Regions from separate parts of the Streptomyces sp. NPDC033174 genome, predicted to be linked through region 2. Evidence: riboswitches for the same ligand, from Rfam matches in the RefSeq annotation. Region 2 holds a riboswitch; each other region holds the start of a gene.
What was found. A riboswitch is a leader RNA that binds a small molecule or an ion and turns the genes downstream of it on or off. The one in region 2 is predicted to bind cobalamin.

Region 1: it holds a riboswitch for cobalamin, as region 2 does, so the genes downstream of both, cobN (cobaltochelatase subunit CobN) here and ACZ5VC_RS07700 (ribonucleoside-diphosphate reductase subunit alpha) in region 2, are expected to answer to the same signal.
Region 3: it holds a riboswitch for cobalamin, as region 2 does, so the genes downstream of both, ACZ5VC_RS00335 (cobalamin biosynthesis protein) here and ACZ5VC_RS07700 (ribonucleoside-diphosphate reductase subunit alpha) in region 2, are expected to answer to the same signal.

Annotation. Positions count from the first base shown of each region.
Region 1 is NZ_JBVIPQ010000004.1:395,143-402,541, reverse strand. It holds gene ACZ5VC_RS15420 (precorrin-2 C(20)-methyltransferase) at 1-441, opposite strand, end outside; gene ACZ5VC_RS15415 (precorrin-8X methylmutase) at 438-1,079, opposite strand; gene ACZ5VC_RS15410 (cobalamin biosynthesis protein CobG) at 1,076-2,539, opposite strand; cobalamin riboswitch at 2,580-2,713, shown strand; gene cobN (cobaltochelatase subunit CobN) at 2,751-6,347, shown strand; gene ACZ5VC_RS15400 (GNAT family N-acetyltransferase) at 6,344-7,042, shown strand; gene ACZ5VC_RS15395 (FBP domain-containing protein) at 7,102-7,399, shown strand, end outside.
Region 2 is NZ_JBVIPQ010000002.1:305,894-313,292, reverse strand. It holds gene ACZ5VC_RS07725 (extracellular solute-binding protein) at 1-54, opposite strand, end outside; gene ACZ5VC_RS07720 (GntR family transcriptional regulator) at 377-1,141, shown strand; gene ACZ5VC_RS07715 (DUF3311 domain-containing protein) at 1,343-1,588, shown strand; gene mctP (monocarboxylate uptake permease MctP) at 1,585-3,219, shown strand; gene ACZ5VC_RS07705 (GNAT family N-acetyltransferase) at 3,297-3,800, shown strand; cobalamin riboswitch at 3,863-3,984, shown strand; gene ACZ5VC_RS07700 (ribonucleoside-diphosphate reductase subunit alpha) at 4,124-6,472, shown strand; gene ACZ5VC_RS07695 (ribonucleotide-diphosphate reductase subunit beta) at 6,472-7,399, shown strand, end outside.
Region 3 is NZ_JBVIPQ010000001.1:56,390-63,788, reverse strand. It holds gene ACZ5VC_RS00340 (cobyric acid synthase) at 1-1,315, opposite strand, end outside; gene ACZ5VC_RS00335 (cobalamin biosynthesis protein) at 1,327-2,289, opposite strand; cobalamin riboswitch at 2,325-2,462, opposite strand; gene ACZ5VC_RS00330 (hypothetical protein) at 2,599-2,820, opposite strand; gene ACZ5VC_RS00325 (inorganic phosphate transporter) at 2,833-4,080, opposite strand; gene ACZ5VC_RS00320 (class II aldolase/adducin family protein) at 4,349-5,005, shown strand; gene ACZ5VC_RS00315 (alpha/beta hydrolase) at 5,197-6,324, shown strand; gene ACZ5VC_RS00310 (hypothetical protein) at 6,436-7,399, shown strand, end outside.

The DNA.
Region 1 (7,399 bases), on a different contig from region 2:
GGCCGCCGACGCGCTGACGGAGGTGACACCGGGGACGACCTCGGTCGGGTAGCGGTGCGCGAGCCGCTTGTGCATGTGCTGGTACGAGCCGTAGAAGAGCGGGTCGCCCTCCGCGAGGACGGCGACCGTGCGGCCGGCGTCGAGGTGCTCGGCGAGCCGGGCCGACGCCTCCTCGTAGAAGTCGTCGAGCGCGCCCCGGTAGCCGCCGGGGTGGTCCGTCGTCTCGACGGTGAGCGGGTACATCAGCCGCTCCTCGATGTGGTCCTCGCGGATGTGCGCGGCCGCGATCGAGCGGGCGATCGACCGGCCGTGGCGCGCGGAGTGGTACGCCACGACGTCCGCCTCGGCGATGACCTGGACGGCCCGTACGGTCATCAGGTTCGGATCGCCGGGGCCGAGGCCCACTCCGTACAGCTTCCCGAGCAAGGGCTGCCCGCTCATTCCACCTCACTCGCAATCGCGTTGATCGCGGCCGCGGCCATCGCGCTGCCGCCCCGGCGTCCCCGGACCACCAGGTGGTCGACGCCCGACACATGTGCGGCGAGCGCGTCCTTGGACTCGGCCGCTCCGATGAAGCCGACCGGTATGCCGATGACGGCGGCCGGGCGGGGCGCGCCCTGCTCGATCATCTCCAGGAGGCGGAAGAGCGCGGTGGGCGCGTTGCCGATGGCGACGACCGACCCCTCGAGGCGGTCCCGCCACAGCTCCAGGGCGGCGGCGCTGCGGGTGGTGCCGAGGTCGGCGGCGAGCCCCGGCACGGACGGGTCGGAGAGTGTGCAGAGGACGTCGTTGTCGGCGGGCAGGCGCTTGCGGGTCACGCCGCTCGCGACCATCTGCGCGTCGCACAGGATGGGCGCCCCGGCGCGCAGCGCCTCGCGGGCGCGGGCCACCACCTGGGGCGTGTAGGCGAGATCGCGGACGAGGTCGACCATCCCGCAGGCGTGGATCATCCGTACGGCGACCTGGCTGACGTCGGCGGGCAGGCCCGCGAGATCCGCCTCGGCGCGGATGGTGGCAAAGGACTGGCGGTAGATCTCCGCGCCGTCCTTCTCGTAGTCGAACACTCTGCTCTCGCTCATCTCGTGGTGCCGGGAGGGGTACGGGGACGGGTACGGGCCGCCGAGACCGCGGCGGCCAGTGAGGTACGGGGGGTGGGGACGCCGTTCACGTCGTACTGGCCGTCGGCCGTCGCGACCACATCCACCCACGCGCCGTGCGGATGGCCGCAGCGCCGCTCGCAGCCGGAGAAGTGGACGGGCAGCCCGCCGGGGCCGGGGGCGAGGCCGCCGGTGAGGCCGGGGGCGGCGTCCGCGCGGACGTCGGAGAGGGACTTGGCGCAACCGGGGCGCCCGGTGCAGGCGCCGACGCCGGCCCAGGGCGATTCGGGGGTGGTGATCAGGCCCTCGGCCGCGAGCTCCCGCAGCCGCGCCCCGGCGGCGGCGCGGTCCGCGAAGCCGGTGACGACCGCGCCGCGCCACGGGGTGAGCCGCACTTCGCCGGTGTCCACGGCGGGCAGCAGGGCCCGCAGTTGGGCGACGGAGAGGCGGCCGAGCGGCGCGAGGACCGACAGCGCGGTGTCGCCGAGGAGGCCGGGGGCGGGGGGCGCGCCGGTGGGCAGGGGCGCGGGGGGTACGGGCTCCGCCGCGATCCCCGCCCGCTCCGCGTACGCCGCCACGTCCGGTTCCTGCCCGGCGGGCAGCTCGCGCACGCGCCAGGCGCCGTTTCCGGCCGCGCGGGCGGCCGCGAGGAAGGCCTCCGCCGCGACGAGGGCGGCCCGGGGGGCGTCGGCGGCGGCGACACGGAAGGCACGGCCGCCGACGTGCAGGGTCACCCGCGCGGCACCCGCCGTGGCCGGTGACACATCGATGCGCTCCGGCGCCGCGTCCGCAGCCCCCCGCGCCGCGCCGGCGAGCTCCCGTGGCACCTCCGCGAGCTCCGGTGCCGAGGACTCGTGCGCCGGAATCGCCGCCCCCCGCGCCGCACCCCCGATCCCCCGGGGCACGTCCCCGGTCTCTGCGATCAAGGTCACATCGCCGGCCAGTCCCGCCACATCCCCCCGTCCGTCGTCGAGGACGAAGAGAAAACGACCGGAAAGCGCCGCCGCCCAGTCCGTCGCGCACAGCAGCGCGTCGAGCTCCCGGGCCCACAACTGCACGTCGCCGGAGCCCAGTCCGTCCAGACCCGCCGCCGGGGACGCCACCACGTTCCGGACACGCTCGTGCGTCTCGGAGGGCAGCAGACCGGCCTCCGCGAGGAGCTCGGCGAGATCCGCCCCACAGCCCTCGCCCAGGCCCCGCAGCTCGGCGTTGCCACGCGAGGTGATGCTGAGATGCCCGTCACCCAGAGTCTCCGCTGCGTCGGCCAGCGTGAGTACCTGACGGCGCGTCAACCTGCCTGCGGGCAGGCGGAGTCGGGCCAGGCGCCCGTCATCGGCGGGGTGCAGCCGGAGCGCCCCGGGACAGGCGTCGCCACGGTCCCGTATGAGAGGTTCGCCCCTGTTGGGCGTTGTGGGTGGGGTGGGCGGCATGGCGGCGAGCATACCCACGTGCTCGCGGGCGCCCCCCTGCCCGGTACGGGCAGCCTCTACTATGCAGAACGGCACAGGGTCCACGACCCTAGGGAGGAAGCCCGGTGAGATTCCGGCGCGGTCCCGCCACTGTGAGCCGGCCGAAAGGTCCGGTGAGTCAGGAACTCCCGCCGTCCATACGACCACCCGGGGCGCGGACAACCCCGAGGAAGGGCCTGCGCACGTGATCCTGCTGCTGTCGCACTCCGACACCGACCTGCTCAGCGCCCGCGCGGCCGGCGGTCCGGTCGCCTACCGGTTCGCGAACCCGTCCCGGCTGACGACCGGCGACCTGCCCGCCCTCCTGGAGGACGCCGACCTGGTCGTCGTACGCCTCCTCGGCGGCGTCCGCGCCTGGGAGGAGGGACTGGACGTCCTCCGCGCCGCCCAGAAGCCGCTGGTCGTCCTCACCGGCGAACAGGCTCCCGACGCGCAGCTGATGGAGGCCTCCACCGTCCCCATCGGTGTCGCGACCGAGGCGCACGCCTACCTCGCGCACGGCGGACCGGACAATCTGGAACAGCTCGCCCGCTTCCTGTCCGACACGGTCCTGCTCACCGGCCACGGCTTCGAGCCGCCCGCCGCCGCGCCGACGTGGGGCCCGCTGGAGCGCACTCCCGGACGCACCGACGGCCCGACCGTCGCCGTGCTCTACTACCGCGCCCACCACATGAGCGGCAACACCGCCTTCGTCGCCGAGCTCTGCGCCGCCATCGAGGACAAGGGCGCCCAGGCGCTGCCGCTGTACGTGGCGTCCCTGCGGGCTCCCGAGCCCGAACTGCTGCGGCGCCTCGGCTCCGTCGACGCGATCGTCACCACCGTGCTCGCGGCCGGCGGCACCAAGCCCGCCGAGGCGCAGGCCGGCGGCGACGAGGAGGCCTGGGACGCGGGCGCGCTCGCCGCCCTCGACGTACCGATCCTGCAGGCGCTGTGCCTGACCGGCCCGCGCAGCGCCTGGGAGGAGAACGACGAGGGCCTCTCGCCGCTCGACGCCGCCAGCCAGGTCGCGGTGCCCGAGTTCGACGGCCGCCTCATCACCGTCCCCTTCTCCTTCAAGGAGATCGACGAGGACGGCCTGCCCGCGTACGTCGCCGACGCCGAGCGCGCGGCCCGGGTCGCCGGGATCGCCGTGCGCCACGCGCGTCTGCGGCACATCCCGAACGCCGAGAAGCGCCTCGCGCTGGTCCTCTCCGCGTACCCGACCAAGCACTCCCGCATCGGCAACGCGGTCGGCCTCGACACCCCCGCCTCCGCCGTCGCCCTGCTGCGCCGCCTCCAGACCGAGGGATACGACTTCGGCCGGGAGGAGGTACCCGGTCTCGTCTCCGGCGACGGCGACGAGCTGATCTACGCGCTGATCGAGGCGGGCGGCCACGACCAGGACTGGCTCACCGAGGAGCAGCTCGCCCGCAACCCGGTCCGTATCCCGGCCGCCGACTACAAGCGCTGGTACGCGACCCTGCCGGCCGAACTCCGGGAATCGGTCGAGCGGCACTGGGGCCCGCCGCCCGGCGAGATGTTCCTGGACCGCTCCCGCAACCCGGAGGGCGACATCGTCCTCGCCGCGCTGCGGCGCGGCAATCTGCTGGTCCTCATCCAGCCGCCGCGCGGCTTCGGCGAGAACCCGATCGCGATCTACCACGACCCCGACCTGCCGCCGTCGCACCACTACTTGGCCGCCTACCGCTGGATCGCCGCCTCGGCGGACGACGGCGGTTTCGGCGCCGACGCCATGGTCCACCTGGGCAAGCACGGCAACCTGGAGTGGCTGCCCGGCAAGAACGCGGGTCTGTCCGCCGCGTGCGGCCCCGACGCCGCCCTCGGTGACCTGCCGCTGGTCTACCCCTTCCTCGTCAACGACCCGGGCGAGGGCACGCAGGCCAAGCGGCGCGTCCACGCGACCCTCGTCGACCATCTCGTACCGCCGATGGCGCGGGCCGAGTCCTACGGTGACATCGCCCGCCTGGAGCAGCTGCTCGACGAGTACGCGGCGATCTCCTCGATGGACCCGGCGAAGCTTCCGGCGATCCGCGCGCAGATCTGGACGCTGATCCAGGCCGCCAAGCTCGACCACGACCTCGGGCTCGAAGACCGCCCCGACGACGACGGGTTCGACGACTTCCTGCTCCACGTCGACGGCTGGCTGTGCGAGGTCAAGGACGCGCAGATCCGCGACGGCCTGCATGTCCTCGGCGGCGCCCCGACCGGCCCCGAGCGGGTCAACCTGGTGCTGTCCATCCTTCGCGCCCGCCAGATCTGGGGCGGAACGCAGGCGCTCCTCGGCCTGCGCGAGGCGCTGGGCCTGGACGAGTCGGCCGCGACCCGCACCGCCGCCGACGAGACGGAGGCCGCCGCCCGCGCGCTCGTCCAGGCGATGGAGGACGCCGACTGGAACCCGGGATCCGTCGCGACCGTGGCCGCCGGTCATCCCCAGGCGGTCGTCGACATCCTCGACTTCGCCGCCCGCCAGGTCGTGCCGCGCCTCGCCGCGACGACCGACGAACTCGACCACGCCGTCCACGCGCTGAACGGCGGCTTCGTCCCGGCTGGGCCGTCCGGCTCGCCGCTGCGCGGCCTGGTCAACGTGCTTCCCACCGGCCGGAACTTCTACTCCGTCGACCCGAAGGCCGTCCCCTCGCGTCTCGCGTGGGAGACCGGCCAGGCACTGGCCGACTCGCTGCTGGAGCGCTACCGCAGCGACAACGGCGACTGGCCGACCTCCGTGGGCCTGTCCCTGTGGGGCACGAGCGCGATGCGCACCTCCGGCGACGACGTCGCCGAGGCCCTGGCCCTGCTGGGCATCCGTCCCGTCTGGGACGACGCCTCGCGCCGGGTCAACGGCCTGGAGGCGATCCCGCTCGCGGAGCTGGGCCGTCCCCGTATCGACGTCACGCTGCGCATCTCGGGCTTCTTCCGGGACGCCTTCCCGCACACCATCGCGCTGCTCGACGACGCGGTGCGGCTCGCGGCGTCGCTCGACGAGCCGGCCGAGCAGAACCACGTACGGGCCCACACGCAGGCGGACCTGGCGGAGCACGGCGACGAGCGGCGGGCCACCACCCGGATCTTCGGCTCCCGGCCGGGGACGTACGGCGCGGGCATCCTCCAGCTCATCGACTCCCGGGACTGGCGCACCGACTCCGACCTCGCCGAGGTGTACACGGTGTGGGGCGGCTACGCGTACGGCCGCGAGCTCGACGGGCGTCCGGCTCGCGAGGAGATGGAGACCGCGTACAAGCGGATCGCGGTGGCCGCGAAGAACACGGACACCCGCGAGCACGACATCGCGGACTCGGACGACTACTTCCAGTACCACGGCGGCATGGTGGCGACCGTGCGCGCGCTGCGGGGCACGGCCCCCGAGGCCTACATCGGCGACTCGACCCGCCCCGAGACCGTCCGCACCCGGACCCTGGTCGAGGAGACGTCCCGCGTCTTCCGGGCACGCGTCGTCAACCCGCGCTGGATCGAGGCGATGCGGCGCCACGGCTACAAGGGCGCGTTCGAGCTGGCGGCGACCGTGGACTACCTCTTCGGGTACGACGCGACGACCGGGGTCGTGGCCGACTGGATGTACGACAAGCTCACCGAGGCGTACGTCCTCGACCCGGAGAACCGCGCCTTCCTCCAGGAGGCCAATCCGTGGGCGCTGCACGGCATCGCGGAGCGCCTCCTGGAGGCGGAGTCCCGGGGCATGTGGGCCAAGCCGGACCCGGAGGTCCTGGAGCGGCTGCGGCAGGTCTTCCTGGAGACCGAGGGCGACCTGGAGGACGACGAGTGAACCTGACGGTGGGCGGCGAGGACGAGCAGCTCGAGGAGCGGCTCGGCGACGAGCTGACCGCCTTCAACCAGCGGACGACCGGTGCCTACGACGAGGCCGGCCTGTCCGTCCGGGTCACCGACGCCGACGGCGAGCTCATCGGCGGGCTGACGGGCGCGACCTGGGGCGGCTGCGGTTTCATCAAGCTGCTGTGGGTGCGCGCCGACCACCGGCACGGCGGCTGGGGCAGCAAGGTGATGCGCGCGGCCGAGGAGGAGGCGCGACGCCGCGGCTGCACGCGGATGACCGTCTCCTCGTACTCCTTCCAGGCCCCGCCCTTCTATCTGCGCCACGGCTATGTGGAGACGGGCCGCACGCCGGGAATTCCGGGCGGGCACAGCGACGTGACCTTCTGGAAGCCGCTGGACGGGGCCGCGCTCTCCTTCCAGCTCGCCGTGCTCGTCGACTTTCCCGAGGACGCGGCGGAAGCGGCCCTTCGCTACGAGGACGCCGTCCTGGCGCTCCTGCCCGCCCACGGCGGACGCCTGGAGCGGCGCCTGCGCACGGGCGACGGCCTCGCGGAGGTGCACCTGCTGCGCTTCCCGGACAAGGAGGCGTACGAGTCGTTCCTGGCGTCTCCGCAGCGCGCGGCGCTGGGGACGGCCGGGGGAATCACGGCGCGGGTGCTGGAAGTGACCGAGGTCCACGGCTCCTGAGGCAGCCCGGGCGGAAACCCGGATGCCTCGATCCGTCCTCTTCCGTACCGTTCTCCGGCGTGGAACCTCTCACCGAACAACAGATCCGCGGCTCGTTCGCCAACTGCTCCAAGGGTGAGGCCGCCCGCCTCAAGCTCCCCCTCGACTTCGGGGAGCTGCCCTGGGCCGACCTCGACTTCCTGGGCTGGCGCGACCCGGGCGCGCCCCTGCGCAGCCACCTCGTGGTGCCGGGAGCCGACGGCGGCCCCGTCGGCATCACCCTGCGGACCCCGGACAAGGTCCGCACGAGCGCGATCAAGTCGAGCCTGTGCCAGTTCTGTCTGACCGGCCACGCCTCCTCCGGGGTGTCCCTCTTCG
Region 2 (7,399 bases):
CATGCCGACCATCATGCCCGCGACACCAATCGCCGCGATGAGCTTGCGCTTCACGACACCCTCCTCAGGGATGCAAGAGACTTCCCCCACCACCGCCCGAGAACTCCGCTCCGCCGAGACATGCCAGGACCTGCGACATGCGCGGCGGGTACTGCCCGTGGGGCTGGGACCTGGTCTTTAATGGTTTAGACCAGTACCCGGAGCTTGGCCTAGACCTTTAGGGGTGTCAAGGGTGTATAAGAAGGGCAGTCGCGTCCGTTACCGGACCGACACCTGAGGTGGAGCGACGACCTGTGACCGGTCCGTGCCACCATGTGAGCCGCTACAGACGGAGGAGCCGGTGACGGCAGCAGCGCAGGAGTCGGGAAGGCAGGCCATGGCCACGGACGGGGGCGGTACGGAGACCGAGGGCGGGGCCGCGACCCGCACCGCGCGCGTGCCCAAGTACTACCGGCTCAAGCGGCACTTGCTCGACATGACGGAGACGCTCCCGCCGGGCACCCCGGTGCCGCCGGAGCGCACCCTCGCGGCCGAGTTCGACACCTCGCGCACCACGGTGCGCCAGGCCCTCCAGGAGCTGGTGGTCGAGGGCCGCCTGGAGCGCATCCAGGGCAAGGGCACCTTCGTCGCCAAGCCGAAGGTGTCACAGGCGCTCCAGCTCACCTCGTACACCGAGGACATGCGGGCCCAGGGGCTCGAACCCACCTCCCAGCTGCTCGACATCGGCTATGTCACGGCGGACGACACCCTCGCGGGGCTGCTCGACATCAACGCGGGCGGGCGGGTGCTGCGGATCGAGCGGCTGCGGCTCGCGAGCGGCGAGCCGATGGCGATCGAGACGACCCACCTGTCCGCGAAGCGCTTCCCCGCGCTGCGGCGCTCCCTGGTGAAGTACACCTCCCTCTACACGGCGCTGGCGGAGGTGTACGACGTCCATCTCGCCGAGGCCGAGGAGACGATCGAGACGTCCCTGGCGACGCCGCGCGAGGCGGGTCTGCTGGGCACCGACGTCGGCCTGCCGATGCTGATGCTGTCCCGGCACTCACTGGACGGGAACGGCGAGCCGGTGGAATGGGTGCGGTCGGTGTACCGGGGCGACCGGTACAAGTTCGTCGCGAGGCTCCAGCGCCCCAACGGCTGAACCTCCGACCTGCCGGACCGCCGACCGGCCCAGCGGCCGAACTGCCGTGAACCTTTGGCCTCCTGAATACGTGACGGGTGTCGGGGCACTGATACTCGTCCGTTATTCGGACGGGGGTTCCATCAGGCGAAACCGTCCCCTAGATTTCCTGCGCATTACGCAGGTGAGCCATGGTGTTCAGCGAGGGGACGGAAACGCCGTATGTCACAAGAAAAGCAACCTGCCGTCACGCCCGTGAGGGTGGTGGTGGCGCTCTGCCTCGTCGTGCCGTTCGTGGCGATGCTCTGGGTGAGCTCCTACGCCAAGGTGGAGCCGACGTTCCTCGGCATGCCGTTCTTCTACTGGTACCAGATGCTCTGGGTCCTCATCTCCACCGCGCTGACCATGACCGCCTACCAGCTGTGGCAGCGTGACCAGCGCGCCCGCAAGGGAGGTGCGTCGAAGTGAAGGACGGCGTGAACGGCGTCGCACTCGCCGTCTTCATCTTCTTCTTCCTGGCCGTCACGGTCCTGGGCTTCCTCGCCTCGCGCTGGCGCAGAGCGGAGAACGAGAACAGCCTGGACGAATGGGGCCTGGGCGGGCGCTCGTTCGGCACCTGGGTCACCTGGTTCCTGCTCGGCGGCGACCTCTACACCGCGTACACCTTCGTGGCCGTCCCGGCGGCGATCTACGCGGCCGGCGCCGCGGGCTTCTTCGCCGTGCCGTACACGATCCTGGTCTATCCGCTGATCTTCACCTTCCTGCCGCGGCTGTGGTCGGTGTCGCACAAGCACGGCTACGTCACCACCTCCGACTTCGTCCGCGGCCGCTTCGGCTCCAAGGGCCTCTCCCTGGCGGTCGCGGTCACCGGCATCCTCGCCACCATGCCGTACATCGCGCTCCAGCTCGTCGGCATCCAGGCCGTGCTCGACGTGATGGGCGTGGGCGGCGGCGAGACCACCCACTGGTTCGTCAAGGACCTGCCGCTGCTGATCGCCTTCGGTGTCCTGGCGGCGTACACCTACTCCTCGGGTCTGCGGGCCCCGGCGCTCATCGCGTTCGTCAAGGACACGCTGATCTACATCGTCATCGCGGTGGCGATCATCTACATCCCGATCAAGCTCGGCGGCTTCGACGAGATCTTCGCCAGGGCCGGTGAGGCGTACGCGCAGATCAACCCGGCGACCGGCAAGCCGCGCGGCGCGCTGGTGCCCGGGGAGATGGGCCAGTGGGGCTATGCGACGCTCGCGCTCGGTTCGGCCCTCGCGCTCTTCATGTATCCGCACTCGATCACCGCGACGCTCTCCTCGCGCAGCCGTGACGTGATCCGCCGCAACACCACGATCCTGCCGCTCTATTCACTGATGCTGGGGCTGCTGGCGCTGCTCGGCTTCATGGCGATTGCCGCGGGCGTGAAGGTGAAGAACGGCCAGCTGGCCATCCCGCAGCTGTTCGAGAACATGTTCCCGGACTGGTTCACGGGTGTCGCCTTCGCCGCCATCGGCATCGGCGCGCTGGTCCCGGCGGCCATCATGTCGATCGCCGCCGCGAACCTCTTCACCCGCAACATCTACAAGGACTTCCTGAAGCCGGACGCCACTCCGGAGCAGGAGACCAAGGTGTCCAAGCTGGTGTCGCTGCTGGTGAAGGTGGGAGCGCTGGCCTTCGTCCTCACCATGGACAAGACCGTCGCCATCAACTTCCAGCTGCTGGGCGGCATCTGGATCCTGCAGACCTTCCCGGCGCTGGTGGGCGGTCTGTTCACCCGCTGGTGCCACCGCTGGGCGCTGCTCGCGGGCTGGGCCGTGGGCATGGTCTACGGCACGGCGGCCGCGTACGGCGTCGCGAGCCCCACGCAGAAGCACTTCGGCGGCTCGTCCGCGGAGATCCCGGGCATCGGCGAGATCGGCTACATCGGTCTCACCGCGTTCGTCCTCAATGTGGTGGTGACGGTGGTCCTGACCTTCGTCCTGCGGGCCCTCAAGGCCCCCGACGGCATCGACGAGACGTCCCCGTCGGACTACACGGCGGACGCGGGCGACCCGGGCGTGCAGGTGGAGCTGCCGCCGGCCACGGCGGGGGCGCCGGGCGGCCACTGACCAGCGCACGAAGGGCCCGGAGTCTACGCGAGGAAACTCCGGGCCCTTCGCCGTGCCCGCCGGGCACACTGATCCCCATGGACTTCACCCTCAGACGCGTCACCCCCGCCGAGTACGAGGAGCTGGGCGAGATCACTGCGCAGGCCTATCTCGGGGACGGGCTCCTGGACTTCGGCGGCGACGACGCCTATCTGCACGTCCTGCGGGACGTGGCACGGCGCGCCGCGCAGGCCGAGGTCCTGGTCGCCGTCGACCGTGCCGGACGGCTGCTCGGGGGAGTGACGTTCGTCGGTTCCGGCGGGCCCTGGGCCGATGTCGCCCGGGAGGGCGAGGCCGAGTTCCGGATGCTCGCGGTCGCGAAGGACGCGCGGGGGCGGGGCGTCGGGGAGGCTCTCGTACGGGCCTGTGTGGAGCGGGCACGGGCGACCGAGGGCTGCGTACGGCTGGTGCTGTCGACCCAGCACGCCATGGTCTCCGCGCACCGGATCTACGAGCGCCTGGGGTTCACCAGGACCCCCGAGCGGGACTGGTCACCGGTCCCCGAGCTCGCGCCGCTGCTCACCTACGCGTTGGAGCTCTGACCGCCCTCCACGCGCGAAGACACAACATGTGGGGGGTGACGCATCCATCTCCCCCCACATGTATGCTCATGCTCGCTGTCGCCGCAGGGGAATCCGGTGCGAATCCGGAACTGTCCCGCAACGGTGTGTCAGGTGCGTTTGCGCACCCTCAAGTCCGAACACCTGCCGATGGTGCGCCTGGTCCGTCCGGTCCTGGCGCCGAAGACGTCCGGGCCTCGTGGAGTGGGCCGGTGGACGCCGCGCATCCACCGCTCGCCGGTGTGTGCCCGTGCGCCCCGCCGCCTCCCCCGCCGGCCCCGAGCCGAGCGAGGGAGAGCCCCCACGTGACCATCGCGCCCGCCGATCCGGCATCGGCGATCGAGACCGACGGACCCGGGACCGTGCTTCTGCGGATCCTGACCGACCTCACCGCCGATCTGCCCGACACCGACCCCGGACGGGTCGCCGCCGCCGCGCTGCGCGGCCGGCACGCCGGCTCGGACGCGGCGGAACTGCGGGAGCTGGCCACCGAGGCGGCCGCCGGCCTGATCTCCGAGGACCCCGCCTACTCACGGCTCGCCGCCCGGCTGCTCACCCGCACGATCGCGGACGAGGCCGCGGGCCAGGGCGCCGTGTCGTTCTCCGCGTCGGTCGCCGTCGGCCACCGCGAGGGCCTGATCGCCGACCGCACGGCCGAGTTCGTCCGTCTCCACACGGCACGGCTCGACACGCTCATCGACCCCGACGCGGACGACCGCTTCGGCTACTTCGGTCTGCGGACGCTGTACTCGCGCTATCTGCTCCGGCACCCGATCACCCGCAAGGTCGTCGAGACCCCGCAGCACTTCATGCTCCGGGTGGCCGCCGGGCTCGCCGAGGACGAGAGCGTCCGCGCGCTGGACGAGGTCGCCGCGCTGTACGGCCTGATGAGCCGGCTCGACTATCTGCCCTCCTCCCCCACGCTCTTCAACTCGGGCACCCGGCACCCGCAGATGTCCTCCTGCTATCTGCTGGACTCCCCGCAGGACGAGCTCGACTCGATCTACGACCGCTACCACCAGGTGGCGCGGCTCTCCAAGCACGCCGGCGGCATCGGACTCTCGTACTCCCGCGTCCGCGCCCGCGGTTCGCTGATCCGCGGCACGAACGGGCACTCCAACGGCATCGTGCCGTTCCTCAAGACCCTCGACGCCTCCGTCGCCGCCGTGAACCAGGGCGGCCGTCGCAAGGGCGCCGCCGCCGTCTACCTGGAGACCTGGCACGCCGACATCGAGGAGTTCCTGGAGCTCCGCGACAACACCGGTGAGGACCAGCGCCGTACGCACAACCTCAATCTGGCGCACTGGATCCCCGACGAGTTCATGCGCCGGGTGAACGCCGACGCCGAGTGGTCGCTGTTCTCCCCGGCCGACGTGCCCGAGCTGGTCGACCTCTGGGGCGACGCCTTCGACGCCGCCTACCGCGCGGCCGAGGCAAAGGGCCTGGCCCGCAAGACCATGCCGGCCCGGGATCTGTACGGCCGCATGATGCGCACCCTCGCCCAGACCGGCAACGGCTGGATGACCTTCAAGGACGCGTCCAACCGCACCGCGAACCAGACGGCGGAGCCCGGCCACACGGTCCACTCCTCGAACCTGTGCACCGAGATCCTGGAGGTGACGGACGACGGCGAGACGGCCGTCTGCAACCTCGGCTCGGTCAACCTCGGCGCGTTCGTGCTCGCCTCGGGAGACATCGACTGGGAGCGCCTCGACGAGACGGTCCGTACGGCCGTCACCTTCCTCGACCGGGTCGTCGACATCAACTTCTACCCGACCGAGCAGGCGGGCCGCTCCAACGCCCGCTGGCGCCCGGTGGGCCTGGGCGCCATGGGCCTCCAGGACGTCTTCTTCAAGCTGAAGCTGCCGTTCGACTCGGCCGAGGCCCGCGCCCTGTCGACGAGGATCGCCGAGCGGATCATGCTCGCCGCGTACGAGGCCTCCACGGACCTCGCCGAGCGGAGCGGCCCGCTCCCCGCCTGGGAGAAGACCCGCTCCGCACGCGGTGTCCTGCACCCCGACCACTACGACGTGGAGCTGAACTGGCCGGAGCGCTGGGCGGCGCTGCGCGCCCGGATCGCCTCGGTCGGCATGCGCAACTCGCTGCTGCTCGCCATCGCCCCGACGGCGACCATCGCCTCCATCGCGGGCGTGTACGAGTGCATCGAGCCGCAGGTCTCCAACCTCTTCAAGCGCGAGACGCTGAGCGGTGAATTCCTCCAGGTCAACGGCTACTTGGTCGACGAGCTGAAGAAGCTCGGCGTCTGGGACGCGCAGACCCGGGAGGCGCTGCGCGAGGCGAGCGGATCGGTGCAGGGCTTCAGCTGGATCCCGGCCGATGTCCGCGAGCTGTACCGCACGGCGTGGGAGATCCCGCAGCGCGGCCTGATCGACATGGCGGCGGACCGCACGCCGTTCCTGGACCAGTCGCAGTCGCTGAACCTCTTCCTGGAGACGCCGACCATCGGGAAGCTCTCCTCGATGTACGCCTACGCCTGGAAGCGGGGGCTGAAGACGACGTACTACCTGCGCTCCCGCCCGGCGACCCGGATCGCCCGCGCGGCCGCCGCCGCGCCGATCCCCGTACAGGCCACGCCCGAAGAGGCCGTCGCCTGCTCCCTTGAGAACCCCGAGTCCTGCGAGGCCTGCCAGTAATGACGACGACCAACGCCGAGAAGAACCTTCTGGACCCGGGCTTCGAGCTGACCCTGCGGCCGATGCGCTACCCGGACTTCTACGAGCGCTACCGGGACGCGATCAAGAACACCTGGACGGTGGAGGAGGTCGACCTGCACTCCGACGTCGCCGACCTCGCCAAGCTCACCCCCGGCGAGCAGCACATGATCGGCCGACTGGTCGCGTTCTTCGCGACGGGCGACTCGATCGTCTCCAACAACCTGGTGCTCACGCTCTACAAGCACATCAACTCCCCCGAGGCGCGGCTGTACCTGAGCCGGCAGCTCTTCGAGGAGGCCGTGCACGTCCAGTTCTATCTGACGCTGCTCGACACCTATCTGCCCGATCCGGCCGACCGCGCCGCCGCGTTCGACGCGGTCGAGGAGATCCCCTCCATCCGGGAGAAGGCGCAGTTCTGCTTCCGCTGGATGGACTCGGTGGAGAAGATCGAGCGCCTGGAGACCCAGGCCGACCGCCGCCGCTTCCTGCTGAACCTGATCTGCTTCGCGGCGTGCATCGAGGGCCTGTTCTTCTACGGCGCCTTCGCCTACGTCTACTGGTTCCGCTCGCGCGGTCTGCTGCACGGCCTGGCGACCGGCACCAACTGGGTGTTCCGCGACGAGACGATGCACATGAACTTCGCCTTCGAGGTCGTGGACACCGTCCGCAAGGAGGAGCCCGAGCTCTTCGACGACGCACTGCGTCAGCAGGTCACCGACATGCTGAAGGAAGCCGTCGAGGCGGAGCTGCAGTTCGGCCGCGACCTGTGCGGTGACGGCCTGCCCGGCATGAACACCGAGTCGATGCGCGAGTACCTCCAGTGCGTCGCCGACCAGCGCCTGACGCGTCTGGGCTTCGCCCCGGTGTACGGCTCCGAGAACCCGTTCGCGTTCATGGAGCTCCAGG
Region 3 (7,399 bases), on a different contig from region 2:
CGGCCGCGACCCGCCGCAGGAACGCCCGCCGGAACCCGTCGCTCTCCAGCGACCCGTGCCAGTGCGTCCCCCACACCGAACCGACCCGGCAGCCGTCCAGGAACGGCTCCCCGCCCCGCACGTCGGCGACGCCGTGGTGGATCTCGTACCCCTCGACCCGCTCGCCGAGGGCCTCGCCCACGGGCCGCGCGAGCGTCTTCTCGGGCGCGAAGCGCACCCGTACCGGCAGCAGCCCGAGCCCCTCGACCGCCCCGGCCCTGGACTCGACGTCGTCCTCGATGTGCTCGGACAGCGCCTGGAAACCGCCGCAGATGCCGAGGACCGGCCGGCCCTCCGCCGCGCGCCGCGCGAGCGCGTCCGCGAGCCCGCGCTCGCGCAGCCACGCCAGCGCCTTCACGGTGCCCCGTGTGCCGGGGACGACCACCAGGTCCGCGTCGACGAGCTCCTCGGCCCGGTCCACGAACCGCACCACCACACCCGGTTCGGCGGCGAGCGCGTCCACGTCCGTGAAGTTGGACATCAGGGGTACGGCACAGACCGCCACCCGCAGCACGTCCTCACCGACCGGCGGCGCGACGACGGACTCCCGCACCGCGCCGCGCAGGGACACCCGCAGCCCGTCCTCCTCGTCGATGCCGAGTCCGTGCGCGTAGGGCAGCACACCGAACGTCCGCCGCCCGGTGAGCCCGTGGAGCATCTCCAGGCCCGGCTCCAGCAGGGTCACGTCGCCGCGGAACTTGTTGACCAGATAGCCCGCGATCAGCTCCTGGTCCTCGGGTGCGAGCAGCGCCGTCGTCCCGAAGAACTGCGCGAAGACCCCGCCCCGGTCGATGTCCCCGACCACGACGACGGGAAAGCGGGCGGCCCGCGCGATTCCCATGTTCACGATGTCCGTACGCCGCAGATTGATCTCCGCCGGACTGCCGGCCCCCTCGCAGATCACGGCGTCATACGTGCCCCGCAGCTCCTCCAGGCACGCCACCACGGGCTCGAAGAGCTCCCGCTGCCTTCCCCCGTGGTAGCCGCGGGCGCTCAACTCGCCCACCGGCTTGCCCATGAGGACGACCTGGCTGGAGCGGTCGCCGCCCGGCTTGAGCAGCACCGGATTCATCAGCGCGGTCGGCTCCACCCGGGCGGCCTGCGCCTGCATGGCCTGGGCGCGCCCGATCTCGGCGCCCTCGCGGGTCACGAAGGAGTTGAGGGACATGTTCTGCCCCTTGAAGGGGGCGACCTTCACGCCCTGCCGGACCAGCCAGCGGCAGATGCCCGCCGTGACGACACTCTTGCCCGCGTCGGAGGTGGTCCCCGCCACCATCAGTCCGCCGCTCACGCACGCCTCCCCTTGATGGACCCGGCGGCCAGCCGTCCGGCCACACACACCGCGAGGGCCAGCGCGCTCACCCGGCGCGACAGCCGCACCGCGCGTTCGATGTCCGCGACCCCGACGTCGCGGCCCTCTGCGTTCAGTACGGGCCGGTGCTCGACCCGTCCGGCGTACGAGAGGGTGCCGCCGAGCCGTACGCCCAGCGCGCCCGCGAAGGACGCCTCCACCGGCCCCGCGTTGGGGCTCGGGTGCTTGGCGGCGTCCGCCCGCCAGGCGCGCCGCGCGCCGCGCGGGTTCCCGCCCGCGAGCGTCGCCAGGACGGCGGTCAGCCGGGCGCCGGGCCAGCCGGCCACGTCGTCGAGGCGGGCCGACGCCCACCCGAACCGGCGATACCGGGGGGACTTGTGCCCCACCATCGCGTCCAGGGTGTTCACGGCGCGGAAGCCCAACAGGCCCGGCACGCCCCCGAGCGCGCCCCACACCAGCGCCCCCACCACGGCGTCGGACGTGTTCTCGGCGACGGACTCCACGACCGCGCGGGCGATCCCCGGGCCGTCCAGCGCCTGCGGGTCGCGGCCGCACAGATGCGGCAGGCGCTCGCGGGCCACGTCGATGTCACCGGCGGCCAGAGCCCCGCCGACGGCGCGTGCCTCGCGCCCCAGGGACGTACCGCCCACGACGGACCAGACGGACGCGGCGGTCAGGGCGACGGCGGCGGCGCGCCGGCCGCGAACGGCGCGGGCGGCGAGCGCGGCGGCCGCCACGGCGCCTCCGGCGCACACCGCGGCGTGCGCGGCGCCCCAGCCCCGGTGGTCACGCCACAACACGCCCTCGACGGCGCCGGCTGCCCTCCCGAACGCGGCGACGGGGTGCCCGCGGCGGGGATCGCCGAGAACCAGATCGGCCACCAGACCGGCGGTGGCGCCGTACGCGAAGACAGCTGTGGCTGTACTACGGCCAGGCATGGCGCAATGTCCTCACTCAGGGTCCGCGCCCTGGCTCGACGTGACCGGCGGTGAGAGTTCCTGGCTCCCGAGCTCGCGCTCGGTCACAGTGGCGGGACCGCGCCGGATTCGCACCGGACTTCCTCTACTGCCGCCGTAAATGGCCTCGGCAGTCCACCACGCTGCCCGAACGCCCGTCAACTCACCGTTGACCTGCGGCAGCACACTGTGCGCAGGCCCACAGCGCCCTGGAACGGGCCCGGAAAACACGACGGCCGGGAGGCCCTCACCCGAAGGTGGGAGCCGCCCGGCCGTGCGCCGTGCGGATGATCAGACGACGATCAGATAGATGCCGTACGCCACGGCCGCCGCGCACAGCGCGAAGCAGGCATAGGCGCCGGTGCGGGCCATGGTGGCCGACCCGCCCTGAGCGGCGGCGGACTCCTGCTTGGAGAGGCCGACGATGCCGAGGGTGAAGAGGCCCACCAGGGCGACGGTGGCCACGAGACTGACACCGAAGACGGTGCCGAGAGCTGCCCAGTCGATCTTCATGCGGTTCGTTCCTTACACCGTTGCCGGAGCGCTGGGGGCTGCCGGGTCGACGGGAGCCGGCGACGGGATGGTGGTCTTGAGGTCGTCGGTGAGGGTGCCGGCCGGCGGCGGGGAGACGGCCGCGATGGCGGTCGTCACGACGCCCGCGGGCTCCGCGATCTCATCGTCGGTGACGTTGTGGTGGTCGATCGGCTTGCGGCGCGACAGCGTCCAGATCACACCGGAACCGGCGATCAGGAGGACGGCGGTGGCGGCGACGCCCCAGGAGCCCTGCCCGGTCAGGAACCCGGCGGCGGCGGCGACCAGACCGGCGGCCGGCAGGGTCAGACCCCAGGCGACGAACATCCGGGTCGCGGTCGACCAGCGGACCACGCCGCCCTTGCGGCCGAGGCCCGCGCCCATCACGGCGCCGGAGCAGGACTGGGTGGTGGAGAGCGAGAAGCCCAGGTGCGAGGAGGCCAGGATGACCGTGGCGGCGCTGGTCTGGGCGGCGAAGCCCTGCGGCGGCCGGAGGTCGGTGAGGCCCTTGCCCATGGTGCGGATGATGCGCCAGCCACCGAGGTACGTGCCCATCGCGATCGCCAGACCGGCGGCGACGATGACCCACATCGGAGGGTTGGAGCCGGGGGCGAGGACGCCGCCGGTCACCAGGGCCAGGGTGATGACACCCATGGTCTTCTGGGCGTCGTTGGTGCCGTGCGCCAGGGAGACGAGACCGGCCGAGGCGATCTGACCGGCCCGGTAGCCCTTGGCGGTGGCCTTCTCGTCCGTACGGCTGCCGATCTTGTACGTCAGCCGAGTGGCGAGCATCGCGGCGAGACCGGCGACGATCGGCGCGGCCACGGCGGGAAGCAGGACCTTGGTGACCACGACGCTGCCGTTGACCGACGACCAGCCGGCCGACATGACCGCGGCGCCGATGAGGCCGCCGAAGAGCGCGTGGGACGAGCTGGACGGCAGGCCGAGCAGCCAGGTCAGCAGGTTCCAGAGGATGGCGCCGACGAGCGCCGCGAAGATCACTTCTGTCTTGATGCCGGACTCGTTGATGATCCCGCCGGAGATCGTCTTGGCGACCTCCACGGACAGGAACGCGCCGACGAGGTTGAGCACGGCGGACATGGCCACCGCCGTCTTGGGCTTGAGGGCACCGGTCGAGATGGTCGTCGCCATCGCGTTGGCGGTGTCGTGGAAACCGTTCGTGAAATCGAACACGAGAGCTGTCACGACCACAATCGCGAGCAGCAGCGTGATGTGTTCCATTTACCCAGGCAATCGTTTGACGTCAGTGGCTCGATGAACGTAGGCAACCTGAGTGAACGGAAGATGAACTGGGAGGGGCATGGTGGTGACCCCATTAGGGGGTCTCTCGCTCCGCTTGCCGATGTGACCGGCGGTAGGCCCGGTGGATACGGGCCGTACGAGGCATTGCCTCCTCTTCGCTCACTCTTCGGACGGTCTGCCCGATGCATCAGAAGAGATCCTGATCACGTGGCGGCCGTCTTCGCGACCTGGCTGGCACGATCGCCGTATGGAACGTGAGATCGAGCGGGCGTGGCGCGACCTGGTGGACACGGCCCGCAGAACGGTGGCGGACGGCCTGGTCGTCGGCACCTCGGGCAATGTCTCCGTACGGGTGGGAGAGCGGATCCTCGTCACCCCCAGCGGGGTCCCCTACGACCGGCTGACCCGCGAGGACGCCGTCGCCGTCGATCTCGACGGCACCCGCGTCCTCGGCGAGCTGGCTCCCACCAGCGAGCTGCCGACGCATCTGGAGATCTACCGCGCCACCTCCGCCGGAGCCGTCGTGCACACCCATGCCGTGCACGCCACGGCGGTCTCCACTCTCGTGAGCGAGCTCCCGCCGGTCCACTACATGAGCGGCGCCCTCGGCGGCCCCGTCCGCGTGGCGCCGTACGCGCTCTACGGGACGCGGGAGCTGGCGGCGCACACGCTCCGGGCCCTGGACGGCCGTACCGGCTGCCTGCTGCGGAACCACGGAACCCTCACCTACGGGGACACCCTCGACGAGGCCTACGACCGCACCGCGCAGCTGGAGTGGATGTGCCGCCTCTGGCTCGCCGCGAGCTCCGTACCGGGCCTCAGCCCGTCCCTGCTCTCCGACGCCGAACTCCACGAGGCGGGAGAGAAGCTCCAGGCCTACGGCCAACCGCACCCGGCCGGCTGACCAGGCCGCTGACCGGGCCCAGCGGCCTCTGCCCGCTGGCGGCCGGCCGGAGTACGCGCCGTGCCGACGCTCCCTCGGGCGCTGCGCGCGGCGGGTTCGACCGACCGCGGGCCGAGCCCGTACAGGCCGTCGGCCGGCGCAGGCGTCCGCGCCCACTGGCACCCGCCCCCGCCCGCGCCGACACTGGGACAGTGCGCCCGGCTAAAGCGACGGCAGCGGCCGTCACCACACTGATCGGTGTCGGCGCGGCCGCGATCGCGGCCGGTCGGTACGCCTCCGACGCCGCCCTGAAGGCGCGGCCCGGCAGACCCCTGCCCGGTGACCCCCGGCTCACCGTCCACGACACCGCCCCCGGCCGGATCACCCTGACCCGCAGCCTTGCCGCGCTGCGCCCGGGAACGTACGGCCTCGAGGGCAACGGCGTGCACGCCGTCGTCGGCCCGGTCCTCGACACGGCGGCGCACACCGCGGACACCGTCGTGCGCCGGCTGGAGCGCGTCGAGCACGGCACCCTCCTCACCGGCACCCACGTCCGGCTCACCCCCGAACTCCACAGCGGCACACCGGCCACGGCGGCCGGTGTCGACTACGAGGACCTGGAGGTGCCCGGCGAGCTGGGCGCCCTGCCCGCGTGGTTCGTCCCCGGCGCCCGCTCCACCTGGGTCATCACCGTGCACGGCCTCGGCACCACCCTGCGCCATCCGCTGAACCTGCTCCCGTGCCTCAACGGTCTGCGGTTCCCGGTGCTCGACCTCGCCTACCGCGGAGACGCCGGCGCACCGCGTCCCACGGACGGACTCGGCCACCTCGGCGACTCCGAGTGGCGCGACGTGGACGCCGCCATCCGGCACGCCGTCCGCCTCGGCGCCGAGCGCGTCGTCCTGCACGGCTGGTCCACCGGCGCGTCCATGGCCCTGCACGCCGCCGCCAACTCCGGTCTGCGCGACCGGATCAGCGGCCTCGTACTGGACTCGCCCGTCCTGGACTGGGAGACGACCCTGCGGGCCCTCGCCGCGGCCCGCCGCGTCCCGGCCGTGCTGCTGCCGCTCACCGTCCGGGCCGCCCAGGGGCGCACCGGTCTGCACGGCGGCCGCCTCCGGGCAGCGGCCGACCCGGGCGCGCTGCGCGTACCCACCCTCGTCTTCCACGGGCCCGACGACACCCTCGCCCCCTGGCAGCCCTCCCGCGACCTCGCCGCCCGCCGTCCCGGGCTCGTCTCCCTGCACACCGTCAGGAACGCCCCGCACGCCGCGATGTGGAACGCCGACCCCGCCCGCTACGAAGAGGCGCTGCGCCGCTTTCTCACCCCCCTCATGTGACCCCCGCGCACCCACCGAGCAGCCCCGCCCGTGCCTCCCCGGGACCGCCCGCGACAGCGGCGATGCGCATTCCGTTTGGGCTTTCGGGCCGACAGCGGGAAGACTGCCCCCGTGACGTCTCGAAAGCCTGATGAGCAACTGGCGCGCAACTCCAGACTCCGACTCGTCCGTCCGCGGCCCCTCGTCACGGCCCGACGGGCCGTGACGACCCGGCGTACCCGTCCGGCGTCGCGGCCGCCCGAGGGCACCCCGCCCCCGGCGGAGCTCGCCCGCCAGGCGCGGGCCGTCCTCGCCGACGCCGTACGCATCGCCCGGTGGGCCGCCGTCGAGCGCGGCCAGGACGCCGCCCCCGCGAAGGAACGCGCTGCGGCGGCCCTGGACCTGACGCCGGACCAGGTGCGGGCGGGATGGGACCGCGCCCGCCTCGCCGGACTCGTCGAACTGCACGGCGGCACGGCGCGCCCCGGCTGGCGCCTGCACGCCTGGGACCGTGACGACACCGCCGTACTGCGCGGCTGGGTCGCGCTGTTCGACGCCTGGTCACTGGTCCACCCGGCGCCCGACGACGTTCCCCCGGCCGCCGTCGCCGAGGTCGTCGAAGCCGTCCCCCAGGTGCTCTCCCTCCTTCAGCTCTCGGCCGGTCCCGTGCTCGTCCCGGCCCTCCTCGACCTGCTCCAGCAGCGCGTCGCCGAACTGCGCGAGGAACGCTGCGAGGTCCCCTACGGCCCCCAGCTGCCCGACGCGGCGCAGCCGCCGGCCGGGGCCGACGCCCCCCTTCCGCTCTCCCCCCTCCTCGAGTGGGCGCTCGAAGGCCTCGCCGCGGTCGGCGCCCTGACCCTCGGCGACGGGCAGGCCACCCTCACCCCCCTCGGCAACTGGGCGGTCTGGGTCAAGCTGGAGCAGATCTGCGTCGCCGCGCAGAGCCCCGCCGGCCATATCGAGCAGTCCGCCGAGGACATGCTGCGCGGCTGCGCCCGTCTCACCCCCGGCCCGGCCCGCGCCGAGTACCGCGCCTGGCTCGCCGCCCGCACGCTCGGCAGCGCCGTCTCCGAACTCCTCGCCGTCGCCCGCGGCG